Streptomyces venezuelae: one gene and its partner. The main gene of each other region encodes a partner of the protein of the gene in region 2 in a complex. Links are inferred from orthologs where the notes say so. Each region holds a gene or a part of one and is shown on either strand. Other genes may lie near its edges. The genes, in order: DEJ48_RS15400 and uvrB.

The links.
Region 1: the proteins of uvrB (region 2) and DEJ48_RS15400 are in contact, whole or in part, in a crystal structure (PDB 7EGT), measured with the Thermus thermophilus proteins. The link is inferred for Streptomyces venezuelae from one-to-one orthologs. Residues at the interface, in WP_096411307.1 of Thermus thermophilus: Glu23, Leu25, Arg26, Asp27, Gly28, Glu29, Arg30, Phe31, Arg55, Glu326, Asp327, Phe328, Glu379, Ser382, Gln383, His398, Gly400, Arg401; in WP_096412145.1 of Thermus thermophilus: His654, Arg656, Phe657, Gln666, Asp668, Glu669, Lys680, Arg681, Leu682, Ser683, Lys685, Tyr686, Ala687.

What each region holds. Positions count from the first base shown.
Region 1 is NZ_CP029192.1:3,644,793-3,659,166, reverse strand. What follows is about bases 3,369-6,487. They hold DEJ48_RS15400 (ATP-dependent DNA helicase), read left to right. Parts: upstream 3,369-3,706; coding sequence 3,707-6,268; downstream 6,269-6,487. Other genes in these bases: DEJ48_RS15395 (M23 family metallopeptidase), read right to left, coding at 6,295-6,487. Outside these bases: DEJ48_RS15420 (hypothetical protein), read right to left, coding at 1-232; DEJ48_RS15415 (NlpC/P60 family protein), read right to left, coding at 264-1,310; DEJ48_RS15410 (hypothetical protein), read left to right, coding at 1,657-2,010; DEJ48_RS15405 (C40 family peptidase), read right to left, coding at 2,090-3,301; more of DEJ48_RS15395, read right to left, coding at 6,488-7,740; DEJ48_RS15390 (esterase/lipase family protein), read right to left, coding at 7,923-8,720; DEJ48_RS15385 (cobalamin B12-binding domain-containing protein), read left to right, coding at 9,292-9,705; DEJ48_RS15380 (DUF5691 domain-containing protein), read right to left, coding at 9,812-11,383; DEJ48_RS15375 (SWIM zinc finger domain-containing protein), read right to left, coding at 11,614-13,026; DEJ48_RS15370 (ATP-binding protein), read left to right, coding at 13,180-14,334; DEJ48_RS15365 (DUF5682 family protein), read left to right, coding at 14,331-14,374. UniProt on the Escherichia coli protein: A helicase with DNA-dependent ATPase activity. Unwinds DNA duplexes with 3'-5' polarity. Translocates on single-stranded DNA with 3'-5' polarity. Initiates unwinding more efficiently from a nicked substrate than double-stranded DNA.
Region 2 is NZ_CP029192.1:6,742,383-6,756,628, reverse strand. Bases 5,940-8,930 are described here. They hold uvrB (excinuclease ABC subunit UvrB), read right to left. Parts: upstream 8,517-8,930; coding sequence 6,363-8,516; downstream 5,940-6,362. Other genes in these bases: DEJ48_RS29675 (MHYT domain-containing protein), read right to left, coding at 8,616-8,930; DEJ48_RS29685 (TerD family protein), read right to left, coding at 5,940-6,185. Outside these bases: DEJ48_RS29705 (MFS transporter), read left to right, coding at 1-1,119; DEJ48_RS29700 (calcium:proton antiporter), read right to left, coding at 1,109-2,209; DEJ48_RS29695 (TerC family protein), read right to left, coding at 2,285-3,283; DEJ48_RS29690 (TerD family protein), read right to left, coding at 3,535-5,487; more of DEJ48_RS29685, read right to left, coding at 5,607-5,939; more of DEJ48_RS29675, read right to left, coding at 8,931-9,500; DEJ48_RS29670 (glycerophosphodiester phosphodiesterase), read left to right, coding at 9,776-10,666; DEJ48_RS29665 (methylated-DNA--[protein]-cysteine S-methyltransferase), read left to right, coding at 10,707-11,261; DEJ48_RS29660 (MFS transporter), read left to right, coding at 11,310-12,572; DEJ48_RS29655 (cupin domain-containing protein), read right to left, coding at 12,626-12,991; DEJ48_RS29645 (carbohydrate kinase family protein), read left to right, coding at 14,001-14,246. UniProt on the Escherichia coli protein: The UvrABC repair system catalyzes the recognition and processing of DNA lesions. A damage recognition complex composed of 2 UvrA and 2 UvrB subunits scans DNA for abnormalities.

The DNA of each region.
Region 1 (14,374 bases), 3.1 Mb from region 2 along the record:
GGAAGGCGCTGGGGTCCTTGTCGTCGATGTACCGGATGGGCTGGATCAGCAGCGCCCAGCCGGTGACGCCGCCGAGTCCGCACAGCCACAGCAGCAGGAGTCGGCTCACTCCGAGGTGTCGCCTGTGCAGCTCCTGGAGGGCCATGCCTCGGTCGGTGAGCAGCGTCTGCCGGTCCGGCCAGGTGCGCAGATACACGGGTGGCGGGGGCGGAGGCAGCGTACGGCTAGGCATGCGCGTGACAATACTGGCGCAGTCCGGTGGGTCAGGACACGCGTGTGGCTCCGGCGAACGGCATCTGGTCGATGGGGGCGAGCCGGACCGGGGCGCTCGGGTTGGGGGCGTGGATCATCTGGCCGTTGCCCACGTAGAGGCCGACGTGGCTGATGCCGGAGTAGAAGAACACCAGGTCGCCGGGGCGCAGTTCGGAGCGGGGGACTCGTTTTCCGGCGCCGATCTGGGCGTAGGTGGTGCGGGGCAGCGCGACGCCCGCCGAGCGGTAGGCGGCCTGGGTGAGCCCGGAGCAGTCGAAGGCGTCGGGGCCGGTGGCGCCCCAGACGTACGGGCTGCCGAGGGCTTTGTACGCGTAGGAGACGGCTGCGGCGGCGCGGGCGTCGGGCGCCTTGGCGGCCCCCGAGGCGGCTTCGCGGGCGGTGGACCGGCTGGCGCGGTCGCCCTCGGGGCCGGTGAGATCGGCGCGTTGTTCGGCGGTGAGGCGGGACAGGAGACGCTTCGCATCGCCGAGCTTCTTGGTGATCGTCTTCTTGTGCTCGCGCAGTTCCGCCTGGCGCGTGCGGAGGGCGTCCAGCCGGTCGTCGGCCCGGCCCCGAAGTCGCTCGATCTCCCGCATCTGGTCCCGTACCTCGCCGACGGCCACGGCCTGTCGGCTGCCGGCGCGGTCCGCACGTGAGGCGCGGTCCAGGAACTGGTCGGGGTCGGAGGAGAGCGCGAGCTGTATGGAGGGGTCGATGCCGCCGGCGCGGTACTGGGCGGCGGCATACGAACCCAGGCTGTTGCGGGCGGTGTTGAGCTTCTCCGTCTTGCGGGCGGCTTCGTCGCGCAGCCCACCGAGCTTCTTTTCGGCCTTTTCCGCCTGCTCCTTGGCGCCGTTGTACTTCTCGGTGGCGATCTCCGCCTCGCGGTAGAGCGAGTCGACCTTGGACTTCACCTCGGCGGGGCTGAGCCGGGGATCCGCGTGGCCCGTGCCGTCGAAGGCGGTGGCCGACGCGGCTCCCGCGAGGGCGAGGGTGGCGGCGGTGCGGACCGTGCTGCCGCTGAGCGAGCGCTGTCGGGGCTTGCGGTGCGCTGGCACGAAGTGGGGCTCCTTACGTGTCCGGCGACGGCCCGCACAGGGGGAGCGAGCCGCCGCCGGGTTTCTCGGCGGTGGTGGCCGACGGCCGTCCCGGGTCGGACGGCGGTGGGGAGCCGGTCACCTGGTGGAGGACGCTAAACCTGGCCGTCACGGGTTGGTGATGGATTGTGCGCAAATGACGGAAGAGGGCGGAACAGCGGCGGACCGTGACCGAGTGCCTCATGGGGTGGCGGCCGTTTCGTGCGCGGGTGTGACCGATGGCGCGTTTCCTACGTGCCTGGAGGCGGGGTGGTGCTATGGGGGCGCCCGACGGGTGGGGTGGGGGCCCCGGCTAGGCTCCGGACTCATGGACGTACTCATCCATCTCTTCGTCGGCCTGCACATCATCGGCATCGCCTCGCTCCTGGGCGGTTTCCTGACCCAGATGAAGCAGATGGGCCAGGGCACAGCCCGCTTCAGCCCTGCGATGCTGCACGGCGCGCTGACCATGCTCGTCACCGGCGTGGCCCTGGTGGGCCTCAACCAGGCGGACGATCACACCGTCAACAACGTCAAGATCGGCATCAAGCTGGCCGTGCTGATCGTGATCCTCGCGCTGGTCTACGTAAAGCGTGACGAGGAGAAGGTCGACAAGGGCATGTTCGGTGCGGTCGGCCTGCTGACCACGGCGAACATCTTCATCGCGGTGCTGTGGACCTGAGTTTTCCTGCCTCTACGCGCGCGTGGCCCGCATCCGGGAAGGATGCGGGCCACGCGCGCGTAAGAGGGGCGCCGTCTCGTCAGGCGGGGCGGACCACGCTGTGGATCGGCATGTAGTAGATCGACTCGACGCGGACGTTCGCACCCGGCTTCGGGGCGTGGATCATCTTGCCGTTGCCGATGTAGATCCCGACGTGGCTGATGTCGTCGTAGAAGAACACCAGGTCACCCGGTTTCGCGTCGGCGGTCTTCACCGTCGTGCCGACCTTCACCTGGTCCCACGTGGTGCGCGGCAGGGAGATCCCGGCGGCCTTCCACGCGTCCTGCGTCAGCCCGGAGCAGTCGTAGGAGTCGGGGCCGGTGGCGCCCCAGACGTACGGCTTGCCGATCTGGGCCTCCGCGAAGTCGATGACCTTCGCGGCCTTGGTGGCATAGCTGCCGTCGGAGCTCCCGGAGCCCGAACCGGAACCGGAACCCGAGCCCGAACCGGAACCCGAGCCTGTGTCGGAGCCCGAACCGGAGTCCTGGCCCCCCTCGCGCTCCTTCTCCCGCTGGGCCGCCTCCTCCTTGCGCTTGCGCTCCGCCTCGGCGGCCTGCTCCCGGGCCAGCTTCTCGGCCTTGCGCTTGGCCTCCTGCTTCTTCTTCCGCTCGATCTCCGCTAGCCGCGCCTTCTCTTCGGCGGTCAGCTTCGAAAGGAGCTCGCGGGCGTCCCCCAGCTTCTTCTGGACGGTCTTCTTGCTCGTCCTGAGCTCGTCCCGCGAGTCGGTCAGCGTCTCCAGGCTCTTCGCCGCCTTCGTGCGCTGCTTCGTCGCCGACGCCTGCTCCACTTCGTAGGCGTCGACCGCCTTCTTCTGGCGCGTGGTCAGGCGGTCCGCCAGGTGGTTCTGGTCGAAGTAGCCCTGCGGGTCGTTGGCGAGCATCATCGTGGCCGTCTCGGAGACGGCGCCCGTGCGGTACTGCGCCGCGGCGAACGAGCCGAGCTCCTGGCGTGCGTCGTTCAGCTTGTCCGTGCGCTTGGCCACGTCGTCCAGCAGCCGGTCCACCTTCTTGCGCTGCTTCTCGGTGCGCTCCTTGGCGGAGTTGTACTTCTGGGTGGCGACACCCGCCTGCTGGTAGAGCTCGTCGACCTTCTTCTGCACCTCTTCTAGGCTGGGTTTGGCCGGCGCCGAGGGCGCGGCCTGCGCGCTCTGCGACAGGAGGGCGACGGAGGTGAGGGCTGCCGTCGTGATGCCGATGGCGGGGGCCGTACGAATGCCGGCTGTCCGGTTCCGCGGCTTGCGGTGCGACGCCAAGGAGGCGACTCCTTCCGTAGACCGCCTACCGGGTTAGCTGTCGGGTTCGGGCGGATGGTTCGGAAGGCTGCCCTACAGTCCCGTACGAAGTACGGGACCGACTCACCCCAAGTTTTCGGTGGGTCCCCGGCTCCGAACACGTCGGACTCGGCGGAGGCCGCCCGTTCCCGGCGGGGTTCGCCGGTGGGGGACGAGTGGCCCGCCGGGCACGCTAGCCAACTCGTGTGGTGCCTGTGAAGGTTGATGTTCGATATGCCCGATACATTTTCGTTACTTTGCGCGGGCGTACGCGGCGCGCGAGCGGACATGGCGGAGTGTGATCGTCCATGGGCGAGGCGTGACGCGGGTCGGTCTGTCCGGAACCCGCAGCGGGTTGTCAGTGGGGCCGCCTAGACTCGGGAGGCGATGAGCAGCCTCTTTGATGACAGCTTCCTGGCGGACCTGCAGCCTTCCCGGGCCACGGACGAAGCGCCCCCGCCGCCGCCCGAGGACAGCGCTCCGGAGCCCATTCCGGACGATCTGTTCGACGGGAAGTTCGACGCGCCCATGTCCCGGGACACGCACTACCGCGACGGCGCCCCGCGCCCGGTCATCAACCCGGCGACGCTCCTCGACGGGCTGAACGAGAACCAGCGCGCGGCCGTCGTGCACGCGGGCTCCCCGCTGCTCATCGTCGCCGGCGCCGGATCCGGCAAGACCCGCGTGCTGACCCACCGCATCGCGCACCTGCTCGCCGAGCGCGGCGTGCACCCCGGCCAGATCCTCGCGATCACCTTCACGAACAAGGCCGCGGGCGAGATGAAGGAGCGCGTCGAGCAGCTCGTCGGCCCCCGGGCGAACGCGATGTGGGTGTCGACCTTCCACAGCGCCTGCGTCCGCATCCTCCGCAGGGAGTACAAGAAGCTGGGCTTCACGTCCTCCTTCTCGATCTACGACGCCGCCGACTCCAAGCGGCTCATGGCCCTGGTCTGCCGCGACCTGGACCTCGACCCGAAGAAGTTCCCGCCGAAGTCGTTCAGCGCCAAGATCTCGAACCTGAAGAACGAGCTGATCGACGAAGAGGACTTCGCGGGTCAGGCCGCCGACGGCTTCGAGAAGACCCTCGCCCAGGCCTACGCCATGTACCAGTCGCGCCTCCGCGAGGCGAACGCGCTGGACTTCGACGACCTGATCATGACGACGGTCCACCTGCTGCGCGCCTTCCCGGACGTCGCCGAGCACTACAGGCGCCGCTTCCGGCACGTCATGGTCGACGAGTACCAGGACACGAACCACGCGCAGTACGCGCTGGTGCGCGAGCTGGTCGGCCCCTCGGGAGGCGAGGGCGACGACCCCGCGGAGCTGTGCGTGGTGGGTGACGCGGACCAGTCCATCTACGCCTTCCGCGGCGCCACGATCCGCAACATCCTCCAGTTCGAGGAGGACTACACGGACGCGACGACGATCCTCCTGGAGCAGAACTACCGCTCCACCCAGACGATCCTCACCGCCGCCAACGCGGTCATCGAGCGGAACGAGAGCCGCCGCCCCAAGAACCTGTGGACCAACCAGGGCGAGGGCGCACGCATCACCGGGTACGTCGCCGACACCGAGCACGACGAGGCGCAGTTCGTCGCCGACGAGATCGACCGCCTCACCGACGCGGGCGACGCGAAGGCCGGCGACGTGGCGATCTTCTACCGGACGAACGCCCAGTCCCGTGTCTTCGAAGAGATCTTCATCCGCGTCGGCCTGCCCTACAAGGTGGTCGGCGGCGTCCGCTTCTACGAGCGCAAGGAGGTCCGCGATGTGCTGGCCTACCTGCGCGTTCTCGCCAACCCCGAGGACGCGGTGCCGCTGCGCCGCATCCTCAACGTGCCGAAGAGGGGCATCGGCGACCGCGCCGAGGCCATGGTCGACGCGCTCGCGCAGCGCGAGAAGATCTCCTTCCCGCAGGCGCTGCGCCGCGTCGACGAGGCGTACGGAATGGCGGCCCGCTCCACCAACGCCGTCAAGCGTTTCAACACGCTGATGGAGGAGTTGCGGACCGTCGTCGAGTCGGGCGCCGGCCCGGCCGTCGTCCTGGAGGCCGTGCTCGAACGGACCGGCTACCTGGCCGAGCTGCAGGCCTCGACCGACCCGCAGGACGAGACCCGCATCGAGAACCTCCAGGAGCTCGCCGCCGTGGCGCTGGAGTTCGAGCAGGACAACAACCGGGCAGCGGACACCGGCCAGACCGCGGACACCGGCCAGACCGCGGACGACGCGGAGGGCGGGGCCGATGCGGGCGAGGGTGAAGGCGAGGGCGAGGCCGGCGGAGCCGCCGCCCCGGCCGGCACGCTCTCCGACTTCCTTGAGCGCGTCGCCCTGGTCGCCGACTCCGACCAGATCCCCGACGAGGAGGACGACGGCTCCGGAGTCATCACGCTCATGACCCTGCACACCGCCAAGGGCCTCGAATTCCCCGTGGTGTTCCTGACCGGCATGGAGGACGGCGTGTTCCCGCACATGCGCTCCCTCGGGCAGGTCAAGGAGCTGGAGGAGGAGCGTCGCCTCGCGTACGTGGGCATCACCCGCGCGCGTGAACGGCTCTACCTCACCCGGTCGTCCATGCGCAGTGCCTGGGGCACGCCGTCGTACAACCCGCCGTCCCGCTTCCTCGAGGAGATCCCGGACACGCACCTGGACTGGAAGCGGACCGGCTCCGTCGGTGCGCCTGCCACGTCCGGACCCACCGCGGGAATCGCCTCGTCGCTTTCCTCGTCGCGCTCGCGTACCGGCGGTGCGCAGGGCTTCGCGACGCGGCGCGCATCGGAGAAGCCGGTCGTGTCGCTGGCCGTCGGCGACCGCGTCACGCACGACCAGTTCGGTCTCGGGACCGTGGTCGGTGTGAAGGGGACGGGCGCGAACGCCGAGGCGACGGTGGACTTCGGCGAGCCCAAGCCGAAGCGCCTCCTGCTGCGGTACGCGCCGGTGGAGAAGCTCTAAGGCGGGCGTCGGCGGCCGGAGTTACGTTACGTCGGGTCGAGGCCGTGGCTGCGGAGCCACGGCAGCGGGTCGATCGCCGAGCCGCCGGCGGGCCGCACCTCGAAGTGCAGGTGCGGACCAGTGGAGTTGCCGGAGTTCCCGGAGAAGGCGATGGTCTCGCCCGCCTTCACGGGGCCGCTGGAGATCTTGTGCGTGGAGAGGTGGCAGTACCACGTCTCGGTGCCGTCCTTGGCGGTGACGATCGCCATGTTGCCGTAGGCGCTGTTCCACTTGGTCGACACGGTGCCGTCGGTCGCGGCGAGGACCTCGGTGCCGTACGACACCGGGAAGTCGATTCCGGAGTGCGCGGACATCCAGTTGACGCCCGCCTGGCCGAACTGCGCGCTGAGCCCGTGCTGCTTCACCGGCAGGGCGAACTTGGGGCGCAGCCGCTCCTTGCGCGCGGCTTCTGCCGCCGCCTTCTTCTCGGCGGCCACCTTCTCCGCCTTGAGGTCGATGCGCTCCTGCGTGCGGCTGGCGCGGTCGGCGAAGTCGCCCGCGTCCGCGGAGAGGTTCGCCAGCTGCGTGTCCAGCTTGTTGTTGGCGGCGGAGGGCTGCACGGACGTGGCGTCCGGGGCCGCTGCCGTCGTCGTCGAGTCCTTCGTGTCGTCCCCGCCGAAGTTCCCCACGGACGCGGCCGCCACTCCGGCGACCCCCATCACGCAGGCGGAGGGCACGGCGACGGTGAAGAGCGCGGAGCGCTTGGCGGGGGTACGGCGACGGGTCCTGGACCGGCCGCCCGCCGCGGGCCCGCCGTTCCTCCCGCGGGAGGAACGGGGCGCGGCGCCGAGGGAGTCGGCCTCGGCGTCCGTGGTCCCGTACGCGGCGTCGCCATCGGTCTCGTACGCCTGCGCCGCGTCGTGCGGGACGGGCGCGCCGGGCAAGTCGGGTGCGTCGTGCGTCTGGTGTGACTCGTCGGTGTCACCGGCCGAGTTCCAGGCCGTCGCGTCGTACGCACCGGTGTCGAAGGTCTGCGTGTCCCACTGGCCGCTCTGCGGGTCGTCCTGCGGGGCCTGGTGCCAGGCGGCGGTGTCCCACTGGCCCGTCGACTCCGGCCCGTGCTGGGCGGGGATGCCGGTGACCTGCTGGTATCCGCCGGTCGACCACATCGAGGCGGTGTCGTAGCTGCCGTCGTACGTGGCGGCGTAGTACTGCTCCGCGTACGCGTCGTAAGTGGCCGTCTGCTGGGGGCCCGTTGTGGTCGCCCACTGGCCTGTGTCGTGCTGGCCGGTGTCGTGCCCGTTGCCCGGCATGTCGCCGAAGAGGGGGTCGGTCGCGAACGTTCCGGTGTCGAAGCTGCCGGTGGAATAGGTGTCGTGGCCGTAGCCGTTGTGCTGGGCACTCTGTTCGTCGTACGTCGCGTAGTGCGCGTAGTCGGCGCCGGGTGCCGAGGACGGGGGCATCGAGCTCCCCGACGGGTGACGGTCGTTCACCAACTTCTCTTTCGCCTCGGCAGCAGGGGCAGAGCAGTGCGGCGACTGTACCCGGCGGTATACGGGCGCGACAATCTTCCCCAGGTTTCGTGCTCGCAGGAAACGGGCATTCGGCCGCCTTTCGGCGGTCTGCGAACAGGACCTTGGCTTTGCGTTCGAGATCCGTTCGAACATGGGGACGGTCAGGCGACCGTCAGTCCGCCCGGTGCGCTCTTGGCATCGGTCCCCGGGTTCGCGAGGTCGAGGGCCTGCCGGATTCCGTTCGCGACTGCGGGGTGCACCGGCAGCGCGAGGTGACCGATGCCGGTGACCCGGACGTTCTGCGCGGTCAGGTCGGGGTGGTCGACGCAGGCCGTCTCCAGCGGATCCATGATCTGGTCCAGATCGCTCCAGAAACTCACGAACTGCGTGCGGCAGCCGGGCGCCGGTTCCTTGAGTTCCTCGATCACGTCGGAGCCCGGACGCATCTGCCGGACGATCGGGTGCGCGTTCGCGAGCGGCACCACGCGGGTGCCCGCGTGCGGCGTGCCGAGCGTGACCAGGGTGCGGATGCGGGTGTCGCCGCCGAGCCGCTGTGCGTAGTAGCGGGCGATCAGCCCGCCGAGACTGTGACCGACCACGTCGACCCGGGCGTGTCCCGTGCGCTCGCAGAGCTCCTCGATGTGACGGCCGAGCAGTTCGGCGGCGCCCCTGATGTCACACGTCAGCGGGGAGTAGTTGAGGGACTCGACGCGGCGGCCGCCGTGCTGGGACAGGGCGCGGCGGAGCAGCACGAACACGGAGCGGTTGTCGATGAAGCCGTGCAGCAGGAGAACCGGAGGCCTGCCGTCCGAGGGGAGGCGGGGTGCGCCCGGGGGTGGCTGGACGGGGGTCTGCCTGCGCTCCTGGGCCATGCCGGAGGGGTAGAGGAGGAGGTGGCCCGCGAGGATCGTCAACTCCAGGGCCGTCGCCTTCAGGAGGGCCATGGAGAGGCCGGCCATCTTGGACGGGAGCGCGGGGAGCGGAAAGAGGGCCGTCAGGGCGGGGAGGGGTGGGCGTGAGGGGAGTGACCGGTGTGGGGAGAGGCCGAGGACTCTCGGCAGCAGTGAGCCGAGCGGGCGAAAGGGGCGGGCCCCGGTGAGCGGCATCGTCGACCTCCCGATTGGCGCACGGAAGGACGCCTCTGTCCCCCGTGTGCCCTAGGGGGAGTCGTGGCCGAGGAGACGGCAGGTGCGAATGGCGATCCCGGCCACCCCTCTGTGGCGGCCCCGTGCCCCCGTTGCATCGCCGATGTGCGGTGTCACCACGCCGTGCGGCTGCCGGCGCGGTGGCCCGACGTCTCGTTGCGGCTCCCCTCGCGCCTGATCCGGATGCGGAGCGTGAACCCCTGAGCAACGGACGGCGCGCAGCGAACGTGTCCCACGTGTGATTTCCCCCTCGCTCTCCACCGTGAAACTGCCGCTTGCGCGATGCTGGGGATAACGTTCGTTCACTTCCCCGGCCGGTGCGGTGCGGGGTATCTGTGCCGGGACAGACTGTTGTCGGTACGGACGTCGGTACATGGAGGCAGTGATGGGTGTGGCAGCCGGGCCGATCCGCGTGGTCGTCGCGAAGCCGGGGCTCGACGGGCACGATCGCGGGGCCAAGGTGATCGCGCGGGCGTTGCGTGACGCCGGTATGGAGGTCATCTACACCGGGCTGCACCAGACGCCCGAGCAGGTCGTGGACACCGCGATCCAGGAGGACGCCGATGCGATCGGCCTCTCCATCCTGTCGGGGGCGCACAACACACTGTTCGCGCGCGTGCTGGAGCTTCTGAAGGAGCGGGACGCGGAGGACATCAAGGTGTTCGGCGGCGGCATCATCCCCGAGGCGGACATCGCGCCGCTCAAGGAGAAGGGCGTCGCGGAGATCTTCACGCCCGGGGCCACCACCACGTCGATCGTGGAGTGGGTCCGGGGAAACGTGCGGCAGGCCGCCGTCTGACCTCCTCCGGTCGCAGAGTCGTGCCCCGCAGGTACGTCGCCCGTACCTGCGGGACCCGCGTTCTCGTGTCATGCCTCGTGTCCCGCCCTCGTGTTCCGTTCTCGCGTCACGGCGGCGGGAGTTCGTCCCGGATCGCCGCGCGCAGGCGCAGCGTGGTCACGAGGCGCTGGAACGCCTCCGACCAGTAGCCGCCCGCACCGGGAGAGGCGTTCTCCGCCTCGTCGGGTATCGCGGTGAGCGCCTCCAGGCGGACCGCCTCCGACGGGTCGAGGCAGCGCTCCGCGAGGCCCATCACGCCGCTGAAGCTCCAGGGGTAACTTCCCGCGTCGCGGGCGATGTTCAGGGAGTCCACCACCGCGCGGCCCAACGGCTCCGCCCAGGGGACCGCGCAGACGCCGAGCAGTTGGAACGCCTCCGACAGGCCGTGCGCCGCGATGAAGCCGGCCACCCAGTCCGCCCGTTCGGCGGCGGGCAGCGAGGCGAGGAGCTTGGCCCGCTCCGCGAGCGACACGGCGCCGGGGCCCGCCGCGTCGGGCGACGCCGGGGTGCCGAGCAGGGCACGTGACCAGGCGACGTCCCGCTGGCGCACCGCCGCCCGGCACCATGCGGCGTGCAGCTCGCTCCGCCAGTCGTCGGCCACCGGGAGCGCCACGATCTCGGCCGGTGTGCGGTTGCCGAGCCGCGGCTGCCAGGTGGCGAGCGGGGCCGCTTCCACCAGCTGACCCAGCCACCAGGAGCGCTCGCCGCGGCCGGTGGGGGGCTTCGGAGTGACGCCGTCCCGTTCCATGCCCGCGTCGCACTCGTGCGGCGCCTCCACGGTGAGGGTCGGTGCGTCGGAGGTGTGGTCGACGGCCACGCAGGAGGCCGCGCGGCTCGACATCCTGCCTGCCAGGGCCGAGTCGGGGAGCGCGGAAAGCAGCTCCGCCGCGGTGGCACGGACATTGCGGCTGCGGTCGGTGAGGGCCCGCTCCAGGAACGGCTCGTCCGCGGCGGACAGTCCCGTGCGCAGGGAGTCGAGGAACATCAGGCGGTCCTCCGCCCGCTCCGTCGACCACGTGGACACGAGCAGGTCCAGGGTCGCTCCGGCGTGATGCGCGCGCAGTGTGGTGAGGAGGGCGACGCGCTCGGCGAAGAGCCCTTCCTCCCAGAGCCGTCGCACCTTCGGCGCGTCGTCGGCGGAGGGCAGGGTCACGCCGCCGCCGGGAGTGGCCCGGAGTGCGAACTTCCAGTCCGGGTTCAGGCGGGCCAGCCAGAGGGCTCTGGGACCCGCGAAGGTGAGGGCCTGAGGGCGCAGATCCGTGCGGCCCCGCGCCGCGTTCAGGAGCGCGGGCAGCAACTCCGGCGGTGCGCCGTAACCCCGCGCGTTGGCCAGGGCCAGCCACTGGGGCAGGAGCTCCACCAGGTCGGGGGCCGCGCCCCTGCGTCCGCCGCCGGTGCCGGGCTGGTCGGTGAGCAGCGTGGCGAGTCGTCGCCGGGCCGCCGGGGGTACCGGGGGCCTGGGGTCGTCCGCCGCGGGCTCGGGCAGCGCGGCGGCCGGGGCCGGGCGCAGACCCGCCCGTCGGCGCAGCGTTTGCAGTGCCGCCGCGTCCAGGAGGGCGATCGGCGCCTCCTTGCCGGGGGCGTGCGCAGCGGCCGGCAACGGGCGGCGTTCGGTGCCCAGCAGGGCCGTTGTGACCAGGTCGTCCCAGGAAGGGCCGGTGGAAGCGGCCGGGCTGGTGGAACCGGCTGGGTTGGTGGGGCTGGTGGGGCTGGTGGAACCAGCTGGGTTGGTGGGGCTTGTGGAACTGTCCGGGCTGCTGGGGCCGAGCGAACTGCTGGGACCGGCCGAACTGCTGGAGCTGGCCGAGCTGCTGGGGCCGGCCGAACTGTTGGGGCCGTCCGGACCGCCGGCGCTGGTGGGCGCGTTCTTCAGCACAGCGACACCGTCTCTCCTGAGTCCTTCGGCCAGGCCGCCAGTGGGGTGAAGCCTCGGTGGCCGCACTCGCCGAACACCGTCAGAGGTGCGCCTCCGGAGAGGGCGATCAGACGCCACAGGCCCGGCCGGGATGTGGCGGAGGGTGCGAGGGGCAGGGCCGAGTCGGTCGCCGGATCGACCAGCTGCCAAGAGCCCGTGTCCCGGGTTTCCCGTGCGTCGCGCGTGCCCCGTGCATCCCTCGCGTCCCGCGGGTCTTGCGCACGGGTCGGTATCACCTCCGCGAGCGTCACCGGCCACGACTCCAGCCAGGGGTCGTCCCCAAGCGCCTCGCCGTAGCGGGCCGCGGCCTCTTCAGGACGTACGCCCGGTGGCCGTTGTGCGGTGGGCGCCGGTGCCGTGAACTGCTCGCCCAGCTCCACGCGCAGTTGCCCCGTACCCGTGTACCCGGTCACCTCGGCATCCAGCGCGAGGCCGACGGGCAGCGCGAGCGCGGGCGCCCGGCCCGCCGCCCTGTACGAAAGGAGGAGCGCGGTGCGTCCGGACTCCGTGCCGTACAGCCATATGCGGCGCGTGGTGAGCCGGCTGTCCGCCGTGTCGTACTGGGCGAGGACCACCCAGCGGTCACGCACCGGCGGTCCCTCCGCCTGTGCGGGCAGGCCGACTCGGGAGCGGACCGTGGCCGCGAGGCCGTCCGGCAGCCGGTCGCGGTGGAGCCAGCCCTGGTCGAGGAGGTGGAGCAGCGCGCACTCCTCCAGGAACCGTACGGGCCAACCGGGCCCGGAGGACGGTATGGCCCCCAACTCACGCACGCGCGCGGCCAGTCCGGGCGCCTGGGCGTCGACCATGCGGGCCGCCGTCTCCTCCCACAAGCCGTACCCCATCTGCTCCGCCGATGCCGTGCCACCGCGGAGCAGGTCGGACAGGCGCTGCTCCAGCTCCGTCGCGCCCGCGGTGATGCGCTCGGCCCGTTTCTCCGCTCTTTTGCGCGCGGCCTCCGGGTCGGCCGATGCGGCGGGCGCGGCAGCCGAACCCTGCTTGGCGTCCGCTCTCTTGCGGCGCGCCGCGAGCCACTCCTCGGCCCAGGCCGGCGGCTCGCCGCCGTCCGGCACGGTGCCGTCCGTCCCCGCCCACACCAGCAGCAGCCCCAACGCGTGCTTGCACGGGAATTTACGGCTCGGGCAACTGCATTTGTACGCCGGGCCCGCGACGTCCGCGATGTCGACGATCGTCTGATACGGCTTGCTGCCACTGCCCTTGCACAGTCCCCACACCGCCCCCTCGCCAGTACTTCCGGCCTCCGACCACGGCCCCGCGGCGCCGAGTTTGCTGCCCGCCTTGCGTGACGGGGCATCAGGAGCCAGTGCCAGCACCTGATCCGCCGTCCAGCGCACCCCCTGCTGAGTCATGTCTCGAAGGTAGGTGCCGCCACTGACAATCGGTTCGAGCCCGGGTGTTCACGCAGGTCAGAGCTGTTCGGAGGGCGATTGTCAGTGGCGTGGTGCACGGTGGAGACATCTCCGGGCCAGATGCGTCCGGACGAGCTGGAGGGGGATCGCTCCATGACCGTTTCCGTCGACTCGACGACGTCCGCGACCGCGAATCCGACGGCGCCCGCGCCCGGTTCCGCAGACGGTGCGGAAGCGCTCAGGCCGCATGCCGAGGATGCCTTCGCCGCCGAACTCGCCGCGCTCGCCGCGCAGGACGACCGGCCGCGGCCGCGGCGGTGGAAGCTGTCGCCGTGGGCCGTCGCCACCTACCTGCTCGGTGGTACCCTGCCCGACGGCACGGTGATCACGCCGAAGTACGTGGGGCCGCGCCGCATCGTCGAGGTCGCCGTCACGACGCTCGCCACCGACCGCGCCCTGCTGCTGCTCGGCGTGCCCGGCACCGCCAAGACCTGGGTGTCCGAGCATCTGGCGGCCGCCGTCAGCGGCGACTCGACGCTGCTCGTGCAGGGCACGGCGGGCACGCCGGAGGAAGCGATCCGGTACGGCTGGAACTACGCCCAGTTGCTCGCCCACGGCCCCAGCCGCGACGCGCTCGTGCCCAGCCCCGTCATGCGGGCGATGGCGGAGGGCATGACGGCGCGCGTCGAGGAGCTGACCCGCATCCCCGCCGATGTGCAGGACACGCTGATCACGATCCTGTCGGAGAAGACCCTGCCGATCCCGGAGCTGGGGCAGGAGGTGCAGGCCGTGCGCGGCTTCAACCTCATCGCGACGGCCAACGACCGCGATCGCGGAGTCAACGACCTGTCGAGCGCCCTGCGCCGTCGCTTCAACACCGTCGTCCTGCCGCTGCCGGAGAGCGCCGAGGCCGAGGTCGACATCGTCTCGCGCCGCGTCGACCAGATCGGCCGCTCCCTCGACCTGCCCGCGGGTCCCGAGGGCATCGACGAGATACGCCGTGTCGTCACCGTCTTCCGTGAACTGCGCGACGGCGTCACGGCAGACGGGCGTACGAAGCTGAAGTCGCCCAGCGGCACCTTGTCCACGGCCGAGGCGATCTCCGTCGTGACCAACGGCCTCGCGCTGGCGGCCCACTTCGGGGACGGCGTGCTGCGCTCCGGTGACGTGGCGGCCGGCATCCTCGGCGCCGTCGTCCGGGACCCGGCGGCGGACCGCGTCATCTGGCAGGAGTATCTGGAGACGGTCGTGCGCGAGCGCGACGGCTGGAAGGACTTCTACCGCGCGTGCCGCGAGGTGAGCGCATGACGGGGGCGCGCGTAAGGGAACCGCTGCTGCTCGGGGTGCG
Region 2 (14,246 bases):
TTCGGAGTGGGGTTCGTCGCGCGCCCGTTGGGGTCCGTCCTCTTCGGGCACATCGGGGACCGGCACGGACGGCGGCCCGTCCTCGTCGCGTCGCTGCTCCTCACCGGCGTCGCCACGGTCGCCGTCGGCTGCGTCCCCACGTACGAGTCGATCGGGATCGCCGCACCCGTGCTCCTTCTCGTCCTGCGCTTTCTGCAGGGGCTCGGGCTCGGCGGCGAGTGGGGCGGTGCCGTGCTGCTGACCGCGGAGCACGCGCCCGCCGAGCGGCGCGGGCTGTGGGCGAGCTTCCCGCAGGTCGGACCCTCGGTCGGGTTCCTGCTCGCCAACGGCATCATGCTGGCCCTGTCCGCCACGCTCACCGAGGCCCAGTTCGCGGCCTGGGGGTGGCGGGTGCCGTTCTGGGTCGCGGGGCTGCTCGTGGCCGTGGGCCTCGCGCTGCGCAGCTCGCTCGCCGAGAGCCCGGACTTCCTCGGCCTGCGCGAGCACGCGCGCGTGCCGCTCGCCGAAGTGGTGCGCGGCCACTGGCGCCTCGTCCTCCTGACGGCGGGCGCGCTCGCGGTGGGATACGCGGTGTTCTACGCCGTGACGACCTGGTCGCTCTCGTACGGGGTGGAGGAACTCGGCGTCAGCCGCACCGTCATGCTCGGCTGCATCATGGCGGTGGTCGTGGTGAAGGGCGCCCTGACGCCGGTGGTCGCCGTGCTGGGCGACCGTTACGGGCGGCGGCCGTTGTGTCTGCTCGGGTGCGCCGCGACGGCCCTGTGGATGTTCCCGATGATCGCGCTGCTCTCGACCGGGCAGCCGTTGCTGATGTTCACCGGGTTCCTGGTGGCGATGCTCGCGTTCATCACGATGTTCGCGGTGATCGGCGCGTATCTGCCGGAGCTGTACGAGCCCCGGATGCGGTGCACGGGCGCCGCGGTCGGCTACAACCTCGGCGGGGTGGTCGGCGGCGCGCTCACCCCGATCGTGGCGACGGCGGCGGCGCAGGGGGACGGGACGCCGTGGGGCGTGGCCGCGTATCTGACGGGGGTCGCGCTGCTGAGCCTCGGCTGCTTCGCGCTGCTGCCCGAGACCCGTCCCGTCCCGGTTCCCGATCCGGCCGCCGCTACGGGGTGACGGCGAGTTCCAGGAACGCCGCGAACAGCACCAGGTGGACGCCGCCCTGGAGCGGCGTGGCGCGTCCGGGCACGACCGTCAGGGTGCCGACGATCACGGTGAGCGCGAGCAGCACCATGTGGGTCGAGCTGAGCCCCAGCACGAGCGGTCCCGACAGCCATACGGAGGCGATGGCGACGGCCGGGATGGTCAGTCCGATGCTGGCCATCGCCGAGCCGAGGGCGAGGTTCAGGCTGGTCTGGACGCGGTCGCGGCGGGCGGCGCGCACGGCCGCGATGGTCTCCGGGAGCAGCACGAGCAGCGCGATGATCACACCGACGACGGCGTGCGGCATGCCGGCGCTCTCCACACCCGACTCGATCGTCGGGGACACGCCTTTGGCCAGGCCGACCACTCCGACCAGCGCGAGCCCGAGCAGTCCCAGGCTCAGCAGCGCCTCCTTGGAGGAGGGGCCTTCGGCGTGGCTGTCGGTGTCGATGACCTCGCCCTGTTTGGTGAGGGGCAGGAAGTAGTCGCGGTGCCGCACGGTCTGGGTGGTCACGAAGATGCCGTAGAGGACGATCGAGGCGACCGCGGCGAAGGTGAGCTGGGCCGTGGAGAACTCGGGGCCCTGCTTGGTGGTGGTGAAGGTCGGCAGGACCAGACAGAGCGTGGCCAGCGTCGCGACGGTGGCGAGGGCGGCGCCGGTGCCCTCGGGGTTGAAGACGGCGACGCGATGGCGGAGGGCGCCCACCAGGAGGCAGAGCCCGACGATGCCGTTGCAGGTGATCATCACGGCGGCGAAGACGGTGTCCCGCGCGAGGGTGGTGCTCTTGTCGCCGCCGTCGGCCATGAGGGTGACGATCAGCGCCACCTCGATGATCGTGACGGCGACCGCGAGGACGAGTGAGCCGAAGGGTTCGCCCACCCGGTGCGCGATGACCTCGGCGTGGTGGACGGCGGCGAGCACCGCCCCCGCGAGGATCAGCGTCACCACGGCGACCACCACGCCGGGCAGGTCCCGCCCCCAGGTGAGGGCGAGGAGAACGATGGCGAGGACCGGCACCACGGCCGTCCACTGCATGCCGAGCGCCCGGAGCCGAGTGACCATGACTCGATGCTGCCCCGGGCGCTCTGGTGCCGCTACTCGGTGCCTCCCGCCCGGTGAGGGGCGGGAGGGGTGCCGTCAGGCCTCGACGCTGTCCTTGCGGGCGTCGTCCCCGGCCTCGGCGGCCGCCTGCTGCTCCTGCTTCTTGGAGGCGATGAGGCTGGTGATCGTGGTGATCACCAGGACGCCGCAGATGACGCCCAGCGAGACGGGAATGGAGATCTCGGGGACGTGCACCCCGTTCTCGTGCAGGGCGTGCAGGACGAGCTTCACGCCGATGAAGCCGAGGATCACCGACAGGCCGTAGCTGAGGTGGACCAGCTTCCTGAGGAGTCCGCCGATGAGGAAGTACAGCTGGCGGAGGCCCATCAGGGCGAAGGCGTTCGCGGTGAAGACGATGTACGGGTCCTGGGTGAGGCCGAAGATCGCCGGGATGGAGTCCATCGCGAAGAGCACGTCGGTGGTGCCGATGGCGAGCATGACGACCATGAGCGGCGTCATGATCTTCTTGCCGTTCTTCCTGACGAACAGCTTCGTGCCCTCGTACCGGTCCGAGACGCCGAACTTCTTCTCGATGGACTTCAGGAGGCGGTTCTCCTCCCAGTCCTCTTCCTCCTCGTCGGCGCGGGCCTCCTGGATGAGCTTCCAGGCGGTGTAGATCAGGAACGCGCCGAAGATGTAGAAGACCCACGAGAAGTTGGCGATCACCGCGGCGCCGGCGGCGATGAAGATCGCACGCAGCACCAGGGCGATGAGCACGCCGAACAGCAGCACGCGCTGCTGCAGGTGGGAGGGGACCGAGAACTTCGCCATGATCAGGATGAAGACGAAGAGGTTGTCCACGGAGAGGGACTTCTCGGTGATGAAGCCGGCGAAGAACTCGCCCGACGCCTGGCTCTCGCCCGCGATCAGCAGGCCGAGTCCGAAGAGCGCCGCGAGGACGATCCAGACGATCGTCCAGATTCCGGCTTCCTTGATCGACACGTCATGGGGCTTGCGCCCGATGAAGAAGTCGACCGCGATCAGGGCACACAGACCGAGAACGGTCGTCACCCACAGGGTCATTGAAACGTCCACTGCGCCTCCGGCGTCGTACGGCTACTGATCAGCGTCGTCGCTGCCGGAGGTCTCTTCCACCCGAGGCGGTCGCCGCCATGTGTCGGGCCGACGCCCCGGGACCGATGGCGGTCCGTATTGACGGGTACGTCGCAGCCGGGAGTACTCCCCTCCGCAGGTAGAAGCGTACGCGAAATACCAAGCATTGGTAAAGGAGACGGCAAACAAGAGCCAAAAGCCCTGGTCAGGGCGGCACAAAAGTCGCTTTGACGTCAACGCCCGCCGTTGCGTCGGGCCGTGGCGACCCGGTCCAGGAGCTGCCGCAGGATCTGGCTCCCCCGCGGGATCACCGGCGGGTCGTACGTCCACGTGTGCCCGACCCACGGGTCGGCGAGGTGGTCGTCGGGCACCGGCGTCAGCCGCAGCAGCGCACGCCACAGCGGGTCGAGCAGCGGCCCGTACGCGGCGGCGTCCTCGCGGTCGGCGACCATCATGAGGTGGACGCCGACGGCCGGGCCCTCGTCCGCGAGGTAGCGCAGCTGGGTCACGGCGCGGTCGTCGAAACCGTGCGGGAAGTCGTTGACGATCAGGAGCTGCTCGGCGATGTCCAGATCCGGCGGCAGCGCGTCGGCGGCACCGCCTCGGACGGCCATCTGGACCAGGTCCACGCGCTGCGTGAGCCCGCCGAGGACGTCCGCGACGCCCGCCGCCCCGGTGGCCGGGGGCCCGGCGAGCACACCGGCCTCCACGAGCGGGGCGAGCGAGGACGCGGCGGCACCCGCCGCGTCGATGACGTGCACCTGGAACTCGCCCGCCGGATAGGCCGCGAGGAGCCGCGCCGCGTGCGCCACGGCGGTGTCCATGGCCAGCCTGCGCAGCTCGGCGGAGTCGGTGAAGGAGTTGGTGAGGGCCTTGCCGCTGTCGATCCACAGGCCGCGCTCCAGCGGCAGCCGGACGAGCATCGGGATCCGCAGGTCGACGCGCTCGGGCAGATGGAGGTCGCCGAGGCGCAGCGCCATGGGGATCTCCATCGGCGCCCGGTAGGCGTGCCAGGCGGGACTGCTCCACGACGCGTACGCCGGGGGCAGGGCGGGCTCGACGACGTCGGCCTCGGCGGCGAGCTGGGCCAGGTCGCGGTCGAGGGCGGCCCTGGCCCGCGCGACGAGGTCGGCGTGCTTGGCGCGGGCGCTCTCGCGCGCGGCGTCACCGGCGCCGCCGATGCGGCTGCGCGGGTCGGAGAGGACCTTGTCGAGCTCCTGCTCCATGCGGGAGTCGGCGAAGTCGACGGCGCTGCGGTACGCCGCCGTGGTGCGGGCCAAATCCTCGAACATGCCCCACACCTGGTTGTAGAGCCGCTCCTCCATGGACCAGCCGGTGGCGTCGCCCGCGACGGGCTGGGCGGGCTCGCCGGGGCGGGCCGGCGGCACGGCGGGCGGGGGCGGCGGGGGCGCTGTGGTCTGGCGTCGCGGGTGCGCGTAGTTGACGGGGCCGCCGCTCGGCTGGTCGGCGGGGGCGAGGGGGGTGTCGTCGGCCTGCTGCCGCGCGGGGTGGCCCGGTGCGGCGTCGGGGTGGCCCTCGGGCGGCGGGGCCGAGCGGCCGTCCTGGCCCTGTGAGGCGGTGCGCACCCGGGTGCCGTCGGCGGGGCGGGGCGGCGGGGCGGCCACGGAGCGGGCCAGGCCCTGGGCGACCGCTTCGTTGATGGCGGCGGCCAGCTCGCGGGCCTGGGGCAGGCCCTGGTCGGTGAGCATGTCGGCGAGGCCGCCCGCGTACCCCTGGCCGACGGCGCGGACCTTCCAGGCACCCTGGCGGCGGTAGAGCTCCAGGGCGACGACGGCGGACTCGGCGTCCAGGTCGGTGATGGTGTAACTGGCGATCTCGGTGCCGTCGAGTCCGGTGACCGCGACGAAGGGCGCCGCGAGGGCGCGGAACGTGGCCGGGCCCTCGACGCCGACGGGCAGCGCGAGCAGGACGCTGACGCGGTGCACGGTGTCCTTGAGGGCGCCGAGGTCGACGACGAGCCGGTGGTCGGCGGCCGCCTGCTTGGACACCTCGATGCCCGGGAGGGTGGGCGAACCGGGGTGGGCCACCCACTCCACGCCGTGGACCCGGCCCCGGTCGTCGCCGAGCGTGGCGCCCGCGACGACGGGGCGGCCCGCCGACACGCGGATCTCCAGGCGGGTCCCGGGAAGCGGGTGGTTCTGCCCCCGCACCAGCTCGGCCGTCATCGCGTTCGTTCCCCCTTGTACGTACGGATGGTGCTTGCGGAGCCGGTGGCGTTCGTGTGACTCCGGTTACTGCCGTGGTGCTGGTTGCTGCTGGTGGCGCCGGTTGTTGTTGTCGTGCTTTACAGGTGCGGCAGGATCGACGGCATCAGGTCCTGGAAGGTGCGGCCGTTGGCCGGGGTGCCGATGGCCGTCATCTGCCAGCCGGCGCCCGCCCGGTGGACCTTCGCCATGATCTGCGCGGTGTACTGGCCGCCGCCGTCCAGGGTGTAGCGCGCGAGCTCCTGGCCGTTGGTCTCGTCGACCAGACGGCAGAACGCGTTCTGCACCTCCTGGAAGGTCTGGCCGGTGAACGAGTTCACCGTGAAGACGATCTGGTCGATGTGGACGGGGATCCGCTGGAGGTCGACGAGGATCGCCTCGTCGTCCCCGCCCGCGCCGACGCCGCCCACGAGGTTGTCGCCGGTGTGCCGCACCGAGCCGTCGTCGCTGACCAGGTGGCGGAAGAACACGACGTCCACCGGCTGCTTGTCCGCGAACAGCACCGCCGAGGCGTCCAGATCGACCTCACGGGTCCGCGAGCCGAACAGGCCACGGCGCGGAGCCGCCTGCCACCCGAGTCCCATGCGCACCGCGGTCAGGGCGCCCCCGTCGTCCTTCTGCAGGCTGATGGCCTGACCCTTGGTCATGTTGACCGTCACGCGCTGTCCCCTCTCGAACTGCCTGGGCAACCGCCTCTTGCGGTTGCCCAGCACCTTATGCACTCCGACCTGCGAAGCAGCACTCCGGGGCGCACATTGTGGCGGTCTTGCAACAGACCGGGCAGTACGCCGTTTCCCGGGCCCCAGGCGTGTTCTCCAGGCCCCGGCGACACAGCCTCAGGCCTGGCCCGCCTCCCGCATCTGCCGCAGCTCCTTCTTCATCTCAGACACCTCGTCGCGCAGCCGGGCCGCGATCTCGAACTGCAGGTCGGCGGCGGCCGCGCGCATGCGCTCGGTCATCTCGTCGATCTGCTCGGCCAGCTCGGCGGCCGGGCGGTCGGTCGGGACGGTCTCCGCGCCCTTCTTGCCCTTCGCCTTGCCCTTGGCGGGCGCGGCGGCCTTGCCGGCCTTGGCCGCCTCGCCGCCGAGCGCGGGCACCGGGGCCTTGCCGGCCTTCGCCTTGCGGTAGTCCGAGCCGAGGAGCTGCTCGGTGTCGACTTCCTCGCGGGCGATCTGCGACACGATGTCGTTGATCTTCTTGCGGAGGGGCTGCGGGTCGATGCCCTTCTCCTTGTTGTACGCGATCTGCTTCTCGCGGCGCCGGTTGGTCTCGTCGATGGCCTTCTCCATCGCCGGCGTGATCTTGTCGGCGTACATGTGGACCTGACCGGACACGTTGCGCGCCGCGCGGCCGATGGTCTGGATCAGGGAGGTGCCGGAGCGCAGGAAGCCCTCCTTGTCGGCGTCGAGGATCGCCACGAGGGAGACCTCGGGGAGGTCGAGTCCCTCACGCAGGAGGTTGATGCCGACCAGGACGTCGTACTCCCCCGCCCGCAGTTCGCGCAGGAGCTCCACGCGGCGCAGGGTGTCGACGTCGCTGTGGAGATAGCGGACCTGGATGCCGAGCTCGAGGAAGTAGTCCGTGAGGTCCTCGGCCATCTTCTTGGTGAGCGTGGTGACCAGGACGCGCTCGTCCTTCTCGGTGCGCGTGCGGATCTCGTGCACCAGGTCGTCGATCTGGCCCTCGGTGGGCTTGACGACGACCTCGGGGTCGACGAGGCCGGTGGGGCGGATGATCTGCTCGACGAAGCCGTCACCGCGCGAGAGCTCGTACTTCCCCGGGGTCGCCGAGAGGTAGACCGTCTGCCCGATGCGGCCGAGGAACTCCTCCCACTTCAGGGGACGGTTGTCCAACGCGGAGGGCAGTCGGAAACCGTGGTCCACGAGGGTGCGCTTGCGGGAGGCGTCCCCCTCGTACATCGCGCCGATCTGCGGGACCGTGACGTGCGACTCGTCCAGGACCAGGAGGAAGTCCTCCGGGAAGTAGTCGAGGAGGGTGTTGGGGGCCGTGCCCGGGGCGCGGTCGTCGAAGTGCATCGAGTAGTTCTCGACGCCGGAGCAGGAGCCGATCTGGCGGAGCATCTCCAGGTCGTACGTCGTGCGCATGCGCAGGCGCTGGGCCTCCAGCATCTTGCCCTGCTTCTCCAGCTCGGCGAGGCGCTCGGTGAGCTCCTTCTCGATGCCGGTGACGGCCTTCTCCAGGCGCTCGGGACCCGCTACGTAGTGCGAGGCGGGGAAGACGTACAGGTGGTCGTCGTCGCTGATGACCTCGCCGGTGAGCGGGTGCAGCGTGGAGAGCGCCTCGATCTCGTCGCCGAACATCTCGATGCGCACGGCCAGCTCTTCATAGACCGGGAAGATCTCGATGGTGTCGCCGCGGACGCGGAAGGTGCCGCGGGTGAAGGCCAGGTCGTTGCGCGTGTACTGGATGTCGACGAAGCGGCGCAGGAGCTGGTCGCGGTCGATCTCCTCGCCGACCTTCAGGGGGACCATGCGGTCCACGTACTCCTGCGGGGTGCCCAGGCCGTAGATGCAGGAGACGGAGGCGACCACGACCACGTCGCGGCGGGTCAGCAGCGAGTTGGTGGCGGAGTGGCGCAGACGCTCCACCTCCTCGTTGATCGAGGAGTCCTTCTCGATGTACGTGTCCGACTGCGGAACGTACGCCTCCGGCTGGTAGTAGTCGTAGTACGAGACGAAGTACTCGACGGCGTTGTTGGGCAGTAGCTCGCGGAATTCGTTCGCCAGCTGGGCGGCCAGTGTCTTGTTCGGCGCCATCACGAGGGTGGGGCGCTGGAGCTTCTCGATCATCCACGCGGTGGTGGCCGACTTGCCGGTGCCGGTCGCGCCGAGCAGGACGACATCCTTCTCACCCGCACGGATGCGCCGCTCGAGGTCGGCGATGGCGGTCGGCTGGTCGCCGCTGGGCTGGTACGGACTGACGACCTCGAAAGGTGCCACCGTGCGTTCGATCTTGGATACGGGCCGCATGGAATCCACCGTACGACCCCGCACTGACAACGGGGCGGGACCGGCCGTCCGACGGCGCCCCGGTTCGGTCCCGCGGGGCCCGGCCGGCCGGGGCCGGGCTCACCAGTTCTGCGGGCTGCGGGAGCCGGGGCGGGTTCGGGAGCGGGGGCGGGTCCTGCGGCGGGGGACCGGCACATGGCGGTCGCCGGAGCGCGGGACGGGGTAGGCCTGCCGGGTGCGGCTGCCGTTCGCGGGGTTCCTGACGTCCGCCTGGCCGCCCATCACCATGAGCGGGTCGAACATCACGATGACGCCCGCGAGGAGCAGGAAGGCGAGCGGCCCGATCATCATGGGCGCGAGGATCTCGGCGGGCGAGTCGCCGGGCGGGGCGGCACCCGAGCCGTGCAGATGGACGCTGAGGCCCGCCATGCCCATGTAGTGCATGCCGCTCACGGCCAGGCCCATGACGAGGCTGGCACCGAGGCTCCACAGGATCCCTCTGACCTGTCCGGCCGCCCAGAGCGCGGCGGTCGCGGCGACCATGGCGATCACCACGGACGCGGCGACGGTCAGGGTGTTGTACTCCAGCGTCCCGCGCAGACGCATACCGGCCATACCCAGGTAGTGCATGGTGGCGACGCCGAGTCCCGTGACCGTCCCGCCGGTGAAGAGGGCGGTGCCCGTCGCGCCGCGGTAGCCGACGATGAAGATCCCGATGCCGACCATGACGATGGCGACGGCGAGACTCGCGAAGGTCAGCGGCTTGTCGTAGTGGATCGGGGCCTCCTCGACGGTGAAGCCCATCATCGCCACGAAGTGCATGGTCCAGATCCCGGAGCCGATCGCGGCCGAGCCGAGCGCCAGCCAGCCGGGCCGCCACGAGTGCTCGACGAGGAGCGATCTGGTCGTGCAGCGCAGCCCGAGCGCCCCTCCCAGACACGCCATGAGGTAGGCCACCACCGGCGTGACGACTCCGTAGCTGAACCCGTCGACCGTGCCCTGCATGCCCGGTAGCCCTTCCGCCTGTTGTGACCAAATGCCCTGAATACGCCCCATGCACCCCCTGCCGGCGGCCATCTGAAAGACCGTCGGCTGAGGCTGAGAGTAAAGCTCAGCCCGGAACGTACGAACGATTTTCCGGCAAAGAATCGCCATCCCCACGCGCGGGGTCCTCGTCTTTGACGACTCCGTTCAACCTGTGGCCATCCTGCACCTGTCTCCCGTTGGCCGTGGACTGTCACTCTCAAGCGGTCCGCGATCACACGACGCGAGGAGTACCCGTGTACGCACGTGCTGCCGCCACCACCGCTGCCCTTCTGGGAGCCGGTGCACTCGTCCTCCCCACCGCCACCGCCAGCGCGCAGACCCCGGCGCCGAGCACCGTCAAGCACGACCGGCCGCTGGTCGTCGCCCACCGCGGCGCATCGGCCTACGCCCCCGAGAACACCTTCGCGGCCATCGACAAGGCCCGCGCCATGGGGTTCCGCTGGGTCGAGAACGACGTCCAGCGCACCAAGGACGGCGAACTGGTGATCATGCACGACGACACCCTGAAGCGGACGACGAACGTCGAGGAGGTCTACCCCGGCCGCTCCCCCTGGAAGGTCAAGGACTTCACGGCGGCCGAGATAGCCAAGCTCGACGCGGGCAGCTGGTTCAGCGAGAAGTACGCGGGGCAGCGCGTCCCGACCCTCAAGCAGTACATGCGCCGGGTCTCGCACAACCACCAGAGCCTGGTCTTCGAGTTCAAGAAGCCCGAGCTGTACCCCGGCATCGAGAAGCAGGGCCTGCGCGTCCTGCGCAACGAGGGCTGGCTCGACAAGCACCACGTGAAGAGCAAGCTGGTCATCCAGAGCTTCAGTGCGGACAGTGTGAAGACGGTGCACAAGCTGCGGCCCGACGTGAAGACCGGTTTCCTCGGCACCCCGTCGGTCGCCGAGCTGCCCGCCTACGCGCGCTTCGCCGACCAGATCAACTCGTCGCACACGACCATCTCGGCCGCGTACGTCTCCGCGATCCACGCCCTCAAGGGCCCGCACGGCAAGCCGCTGGAAATCTTCACGTGGACCGTGAACGACGCCCCGAACGCCAAGCGGGCCGCGGGCTTCGGCGTGAACGGGATCATCACCAACACGCCGGACGTCGTGCGCAAGGCGCTGCGCGAGGACTGACGGACCCGCGTTGTCAGTGGGCGGTCGTACGGTGGTCGACATGAACGCCATGGCGCAGGACCAGCGTGCGGCCGTGTGGGCCGTCGTCGACAGCGACATCGGACCGCTGCTGCTCGTCGCGACCGGCGAAGGCCTGGTCACCGTGGGCTTCCACGCCACGGAGGCGGTGCGCGAGAAGACCCTGGACCGGCTCGGCTCCCGCCTGGGTGCCGAGCCGGTCCACGCACCGGACTCGCCCCTGCTCGCCGGGCCGACGGCGCAGCTCCGGGAGTACTTCGCGGGCGACCGGCACGACTTCGAGCTGCCGCTCGACTGGTCCATGGTCACCGGCTTCAACCGCCAGGTGCTGCGCGAACTCGCGGACGGGGTGCCGTACGGGGCAGTGGTGGGCTACGGGGACCTCGCCCGCCGCGTCGGCAGTCCGGGCGCGGCCCAGGCCGTGGGGCTCGCGATGGGCGCCAATCCGCTGCCGGTCGTGGTGCCGTGCCACCGCGTGGTCGAGAGCGACGGCGGAATAGGCGGCTTCGGAGGCGGCCTGGAGACCAAGCGGCAGCTGCTCGCCCTCGAAGGGGTGCTCCCCCAGCCACTGTTCTGACCCGGTTCAGCGTTCCCGGGGGCGCGACCCCCCTGGCACACTGCGTCAGTGACTTCGACCGTCGACGCCCCTGACATACCCGGCCCGGAGGCGCTCGCCGCCCTGCGCCGCCGCACGAACGCGGTGCTGATCGCCAGTCAGATCCTGGGAGGCCTGGGCGTGCCGATCGGCATCGCCCTGGCTCCGATGCTGGCCACCGACGTGAGCGGGACAGAGGCCCTGTCCGGTCTCGCGCCGACGGCCTCCGTGGCGGGCACGGCCCTTCTCTCGCTGCCGCTCGCCGCGCTGATGAACGCGCGCGGACGGCGCGCCGGTCTCGTCCTCGCCTATGTGATCGGCGCGCTGGGCGCGGGACTCGTCGTGTGTGCCTCGGTCGTCGAGAGCTTCCCGCTGCTGCTGCTCGGCATGGCGGCCTTCGGCGCGGGCTCGCTGGCGACACTGCAGGCACGTTTCGCCGCGGCCGATCTCGTGGAGCCCGACCGGCGCGGGCGTGCCATCTCCCACGTCATCTGGGCCACGACGATCGGTTCGGTGCTGGGCCCGAACATCTCCGCGCCCGCGAGCCGGGTCTTCACCGACACGTCGATCCCGAAGGAGGCCGGTCCCTTCCTCTTCGCCGCCGGGATCTTCGCGGCCGCCGCCGTGCTGGTGGCGGTGCTGCTGCGGCCCGATCCGCTGCTCACGGCCCGTGCGCTGGCACCCCAGGAGAGCGGCACCGCACAGAGCCGTTCGCTGAAGGCGGGCATCGCGGCGGTGGCCGCCTCGCCGATGGCGCGGCTCGCCCTCGTGACGGTGGCCGCCTCGCACACCGTGATGGTCTCGATCATGGTGATGACCCCGGTCGACCTCGGACACCACGGGGCGAGCCTGCAGCTGGTGGGGCTGGTCATCAGCGGCCACATCGCTGGTATGTACGCGTTCTCGCCGGTGATGGGGTGGCTCGCCGACCGGTTCGGCAGGCTCTCCGTGATCGGGCTCGCGGTGGGACTGCTGTGCTGCGCCGCGCTGCTCGCCGGCACGGCGGGGCCGAGCCACGGCCAGACCGCCGCCGGACTCTTCGTGCTGGGCCTCGGCTGGTCCGCGGGCCTGGTCTCCGGCTCGGCGCTGCTCACCGATTCGGTGCCGCCGCCCGCACGGGCGGCCGTGCAAGGGCTCTCGGACCTGACGATGAACGCGGCGGCGGGCATCGGCGGCGCCGCCGCGGGTCTGATCGTCGCGCGCGCCAGTTACGGCTGGCTCAACCTGGTCGGCGTCTGCCTGCTGCTGCCGATGGCCGCGCTCGCCCTGCGCCGGGCGCTCAAGAAAGCGTGAGGCGCGGCGCCGGGGCGGGCGCGAGGACGGTCACGGAAGCGTGCTGAGGACGGTCACGGGAGCGTGATGTGGTACGCCTTGCGCAGCGTCTCGTGCACCGTCCAGGTCGTGCGGTCGCCCTCGCGCAGCACGGCCGCGTCGCCCGGGCCGACCTCCAGGGTGTCGCCGCCCTCGACGGCGACGGTGGCGCGTCCGCTGACGACCACGAAGAGCTCGTTGGCCTCGGTGTCGGTGACCACGCCCGGCGTGATCTGCCAGATGCCGCGCAGCTGCTTGCCGTCGGCGGACTCCCACAGCACCTTGCCGGTCACGACCGGGTCTCCCGAAACGATCTGGGCCGGGTCGAGCGGCTCGACCTCCAGCTCGACGTCCGGAATGTGCACGGCAAAAGACGCAACAGTCTGATCATTCGTGGTCATGGCCGGTCACCCTAGCCCGGGGCCGGGAGGCCCCTCGCCGCCGGGGGTTTGACGGAAGGCACCGCCCGCCAGGGATGAGGGGAGACCCGACAGGCAGGAGGCAGGCCCGTGCTGGTGGTGTCCGAAGAGGTGCGGACGGCGGTCGCGGAGCGCCGTCCCGTGGTGGCCCTGGAGTCCACGATCATCGCGCACGGCCTGCCGAGGCCGCGCAACCTCCAGGTGGCCGAGGAACTCGAAGCAGTCGTACGGGACGAGGGTGCCGTACCGGCGACGATCGCCGTGCTGGACGGCGTCCCGCGCGTCGGCCTGACCAAGGACCAGTTGCAGCGCGTCGCGAACGACGACGGCATCCGCAAGCTCGGCCACCGCGATCTGCCCCTCGCCGTCGCGACGGCCGCGAGCGGCGCCACGACGGTGTCGGCGACGGCGCTGCTCGCCGCACGCGCGGGGTTGCGCGTGTTCGCCACGGGCGGGCTCGGCGGGGTGCACCGGCAGTGGACGCAGGCGCAGGACGAGTCGGCCGACCTGGGACTGCTCGCCCGCACGAGGATCGCGGTGGTGTGCGCGGGCGTGAAGTCGATCCTGGACGTCGGGGCGACGCTGGAGCGCCTGGAGACGCTGGGCGTCGCCGTGGCGGGGTACGGGACCGACCGCTTCCCGGGCTTCTACCTCGCCGACTCCGGGCATCCGGTGGACTGGACGCTGCGCACGCCCGGCGAGGTCGCCGAGGTGATACGGGCCCAGGACGCGCTCGGCGGCCCCGACTCGGCGCTCATCGTGGCCAATCCGGTGCCGCGCGCCGAACAGCTCGATCCCGCGCTCCACGCGCGCGTGCTCGCCGAGGCGCTGACGGCGTGCGAGGAGCGGGGCATCACCGGGCAGGCGATCACGCCGTTCCTGCTGGGCGAGTTGGTGCGACGCACCGGGGCGCGTCGCTCGAGGCCAACCTCGCGGCGGTCCGCGGCAACGTGCGGCTCGCGGGGCGGGTGGCGACGGCCTGGGCGGGGCGTTGAGCGGACGGGCCGACGGCGCCGTACCGGGCGCGCTGCTGGTCGTCGGGGACGTCGTCACCGACATCGTGGCCCGGCACCGTACGGCGCTCGTACCGGGCACCGACACCGCGGCGGCCATCCGCACCGTGCCGGGCGGCGCGGGCGCCAACGTGGCGTGCTGGGCCGTGTATCGGGGCTGCCGCGACGTACGGTTCGTCGGCCGGGTCGGCGCCGAATCGGCGGCGTGGCACGAAGCGGCCCTC